DNA from 2 places in the Anaerobacillus sp. 63XJN7_5_ISO-PGPR-S23-430 genome. Region 1 is predicted to be linked to the other one. Evidence: riboswitches for the same ligand, from Rfam matches in the RefSeq annotation. Region 1 holds a riboswitch; the other holds the start of a gene.
What was found. Region 1 has a riboswitch for FMN ahead of ribD (bifunctional diaminohydroxyphosphoribosylaminopyrimidine deaminase/5-amino-6-(5-phosphoribosylamino)uracil reductase RibD). Riboswitches for the same ligand answer to the same signal wherever they lie in the genome.

Region 1 (2,202 bases):
CTTCCACAATACCTGTAAACATTAAGAAAGCCTCCTTGATGAAATAATTCGAATATCATTTCCAATTTGTTCTACGCTATCCACTTGTAAATCGATCGCTTCATTCATCGTTTTAAAACCTGCACCTCCGAAAGCCGTAGGAGATTGACTCCCACCAATTAGCTTCGGCGCAATGTATGTAATAACTTGTTGAAAAGAGCGTGATTCAAGAAAGCTACCGTGTATTTCTGAACCACCTTCAACAAATACTGATGTAATTTCTCGTTCCCCTAAAAGGTCAAGAACTTTATCCATTGGGAGCAGTGGATCTGTTACAGCGATGATTTGGACATGTTTTGGGAAAGATCGCTTATTTTTTAGCGCAGCTCGTTTTGTTGTAATGATCCATGTTTCTGCATTCTCATCACTTATTACTTTAGCGTCAGAAGGCATCCTCAATTGACGATCTAACACGATTCTAATCGGCGATAGCCCTTCACCGAAACGAGTCGTTAGTGATGGGTCATCAGAGAGGACGGTTCCAATACCTACAAGAATGGCATCATGTTGATGACGATAGGCATGAACATCTTTTCTCGAGTCTTCCCCCGTAATCCATTTACTATCACCTGAATGAGTTGCTATTTTGCCATCAAGCGTTGTAGCAGCTTTCAACGTTACAAATGGTCTTTTTTGTGTAATGTAATGGAAAAACATCCGGTTTAGCTGTAAGGCTTCTTCTTCCATAAGCCCAATATGGACAGCTATGCCTGCTTTCTTTAGTTTAGTCACACCATTTCCTGCGACCAGGGGATTCGGATCTTGACTTGCAATAAATACCTCTTTGACTCCTGCTTGAATTAAAGCATCAGCACAAGGAGGCGTCTTTCCATGATGACTACATGGCTCTAGTGTCACATAGGCAGTACTCCCACTTGCTCGATTGCCCGCCATCTTGAGTGCTTGAATTTCGGCATGGCCTTCTCCAGCCTTTAAATGAGCTCCCATCCCTACGATACGCCCACTATTAACAATGACAGCTCCTACGGAGGGATTCGGACGCGTTTGACCTATCGTACTTCTAGCTAAATCGATCGCTGTTTTCATAAAATCCGTATGATTCATCGTATTTACTCCTGTTCCACTCTCCATTATTGGTTGAGAAGGAGAACAAAAAAAGCCTCCCAAAACACAGCTGTCCCGGGAGGCAAAAGTATATGCCAAATAAGCCTTTTGAATCTATGATTCAAAAGGAAATTGGTCACTTTTATTCCTTCTCCCATCCAGACTATACTGTCGGTTCTGGTTTCTCACCAGATCCACCGTTTGCTTACGCAACCGGGTCACGGACTTAGCTAGCATAAGCTAGTCATCACCGCCGGTTGGGATTTTCACCCGACCCCGAAGGAAAGTATTAAGTTTTTAAGAGTCTGATCTATTCTTCGTCCCAGACTTTTACTTCTTTCATTACGTCACCCTGTTTAACGCGAAGGACCGTATCCATTCCTTCTGTTACTTGACCAAAAACGGTATGAACGCCGTCTAGATGAGGCTGAGGTTCATGAACTAGGAAAAACTGACTGCCGCCCGTGTTTTTACCAGCATGTGCCATAGACAATGAGCCTGCTACGTGCTTATGAGGGTTACCTTCTGTTTCACAGTCAATTGTATATCCTGGTCCACCCATTCCAGAACCTGTAGGATCTCCACCTTGAGCAACAAAACCAGGGATTACACGGTGAAAATTCACACCGTTGTAGAAACCTTCATTTGCAAGCTTCTCAAAGTTAGCAACAGTGTTAGGTGCTGCTTCTGGATAAAATTCAATTTCAATAACTTCTCCATTTTCAAATGCAATTGTTCCTTTTTTCATAAATAAATCCTCCTGCACTAACAATTTTCTTAAAAGCTCTTTCATTATAGCACAGACTGAAGCTGTTCCATATCATTTATGCTTTTCAACTATTATTTTGATATAATCGCTTGTTTTAATGGCAAATCATGTCGAACTAAATCCTCGTATGACTCTCTCTCAACAACAAGGTTGGCCTCACCATTTTCAACAAAGACAACAGCTGGTCTTGGTAATCTATTGTAGTTATTTGCCATGGAATAACCATATGCCCCCGTTGAAAAAACAGCCATCGTATCACCAGCAATCGCTCGCTGTAACTGGCAATCCCAAATTAACATATCACCTGATTCACAACACTTTCCTGCTAC
Region 2 (2,202 bases), 1.8 Mb from region 1:
TTTAGCATCATATAATGCAAACCCTGGTAGCTCCCCACCCAAAAGACTACGTATATCCCCGGGTTTCACACTCGTAATAAACTGAAAGGCAACTAAGGACAGCGCTGGCGGCTCACTTTCCTCTGGTAGTACTTGAGTCAAGTAATGGTTTTCCGTCCCCATTCCATAAACGAGAGCTTCAGTCGAGAAACTTGTAATCCAATCATGTAACACAGAAGAGGAGAGTTGATACTTCGTTTCTGATGAGGAAATCATTCCTGCTACAATAAACAGGAGAATAAGTCCTACAATTGAAAAGAAAGAAACAAACCTAATTTGTCTACTGCTTGTATCACTAAACAGCATGCGTGAGCTGCTCTTCATTTCCTGTCCCCCCGCTCCTTAAACGTCATACTCTATGTCTATGAATCCGCACCCCAAAATAGAAGATTTTTTCACTAGTGATCATAGAAACGCATACATAATTCAGGAAGAAATAAGCAAAATATATTTGATAATTGAATGTTTGAAAAGTATGATAAAGATGAGGATACAGGAGGTGAACAGAATGGGAAAATCATCCGCATATATTACTGCAATAATTTTGTTCCTAGTTATGGTTGTAGGCTTTACATACTGGCTATCCACAACCGAAGAACATGCTGGTGGAAATGAAGCCGGCCATAGTGAACAGTCTGAAGAAGGCGGTGGAGATTCAGCTGGAGGAGAAGCCGAGAAAATCTTCTCTCAAAACTGCGCGTCATGTCATGGTGAAAACCTTGGAGGCGGTGCTGGTCCTGCTCTTGAAGCAGTAGGTGGCAAGTATTCAAAAGATGAAATTCTAGAAATAATTAAGAATGGTAAAGGCGGCGGTATGCCTGCTGGTGTCATCCAAGGTGGAGACGCTGAAAAGGTCGCAACGTGGCTCTCTGAGAAAAAATAATAGCGCTTTATTTTAAGCTCTCCCTCTTCAAAGATGGAGAGCTTTTAAGTTTATGTCTCTGCTAGCCCCCCTAAAAAGAAAGCGTTATCACAAAATAGCATATGTTCAAGATGTTTTCATTGAGATATCGCTACTTTCGCTGTATAATGAACTTGTAAATATTATAACGAACTATCTTCGGGGCAGGGTGTAATTCCCGACCGGCGGTGAAGGATAAGTAATTCCTCAAGCCCGCGAGCCTGTAATTTGGGCAGGATCTGGTGTGATTCCAGAGCCGACAGTATAGTCTGGATGGGAGAAGATGGTGGAGTAGTAAGCTTTCTTTGAATTATAACAGAAGCTTGCTTATTTCCCCATGCCGTAACCATGAGCCCCATACTCATGGTTTTTTGTGTGCACTGGGGCCACATCTCCTTTTTCGGTGGTTCGAAAAAAAGGGAGCAATGTCAAAATGAAAAGTGTTTCAAAAACGCAACGTATGATTGTCGTTGCGATGTTCAGCAGTATTTCTTACTTGTTAATGCTTTTAGATTTTCCACTGCCTGGATTTCCTGTTTTTCTACAAATAGACTTCAGTGAAATTCCAGCACTATTTGTTGCCATTCTGTATGGTCCAGTTGCTGGGATACTTGTAGAAGCGATTAAGAATTTCATTCACTTTGGAATTCAAGGAAGCTTCACCGGAGTACCAATTGGTCAAATATCAAACTTCATTGCAGGAGTTTTCTTGATCGTACCAACTTCTTTAATCTTCCGTAAATTTAATCAAACTCAGAAAGGGTTAGCACTGGGATTGACGCTCGGAACGATTCTAATGTCGGCAGTGATGGGACTGTTGAACTATTTAATTATTCTTCCAGCATATACGTGGTTTATGGGCTTTGAAGAAATGTCTTCATCAGCTCGTCAGGCTCTCGTATTAACAGGAATTACACCATTCAACCTTGTAAAAGGCGCTATTATAGCAAGTATATTCGTTGCCTTCTTTATAAAATTAAAACCTTGGTTTGCTCGTCAAACGAGAGTTGCATAAATATCAAAACCCGAATCTTACAAAGAGATTCGGGTTTTTTATGTGAATTGAAAACGAACGCTCAAGAACTGACTATTGCAAAAGGATTTTACCAATTTTTGTTGAAATAGTTACAAAAAGGATTCTCATGGGGGATACTATATGCTGTCATTAGAATGGTTAGAAAAATCAACGATCCTTGATCTTCAGCAAGCAATGTTAGAAGACAACCTTACTTCTCTCCAGCTCGTACAGTACTATCTTGAAC

Region 2: it holds a riboswitch for FMN, as region 1 does, so the genes downstream of both, AC0VYJ_RS04040 (ECF transporter S component) here and ribD (bifunctional diaminohydroxyphosphoribosylaminopyrimidine deaminase/5-amino-6-(5-phosphoribosylamino)uracil reductase RibD) in region 1, are expected to answer to the same signal.

What each region holds. Positions count from the first base shown of each region.
Region 1 is NZ_CM149686.1:2,521,275-2,523,476, forward strand. It holds gene ribE (riboflavin synthase) at 1-22, opposite strand, end outside; gene ribD (bifunctional diaminohydroxyphosphoribosylaminopyrimidine deaminase/5-amino-6-(5-phosphoribosylamino)uracil reductase RibD) at 22-1,104, opposite strand; FMN riboswitch at 1,247-1,392, opposite strand; gene AC0VYJ_RS13325 (peptidylprolyl isomerase) at 1,415-1,852, opposite strand; gene lysA (diaminopimelate decarboxylase) at 1,945-2,202, opposite strand, start outside.
Region 2 is NZ_CM149686.1:738,379-740,580, reverse strand. It holds gene spoIIP (stage II sporulation protein P) at 1-363, opposite strand, end outside; gene AC0VYJ_RS04045 (c-type cytochrome) at 596-922, shown strand; FMN riboswitch at 1,092-1,229, shown strand; gene AC0VYJ_RS04040 (ECF transporter S component) at 1,374-1,955, shown strand; gene AC0VYJ_RS04035 (amidase family protein) at 2,097-2,202, shown strand, end outside.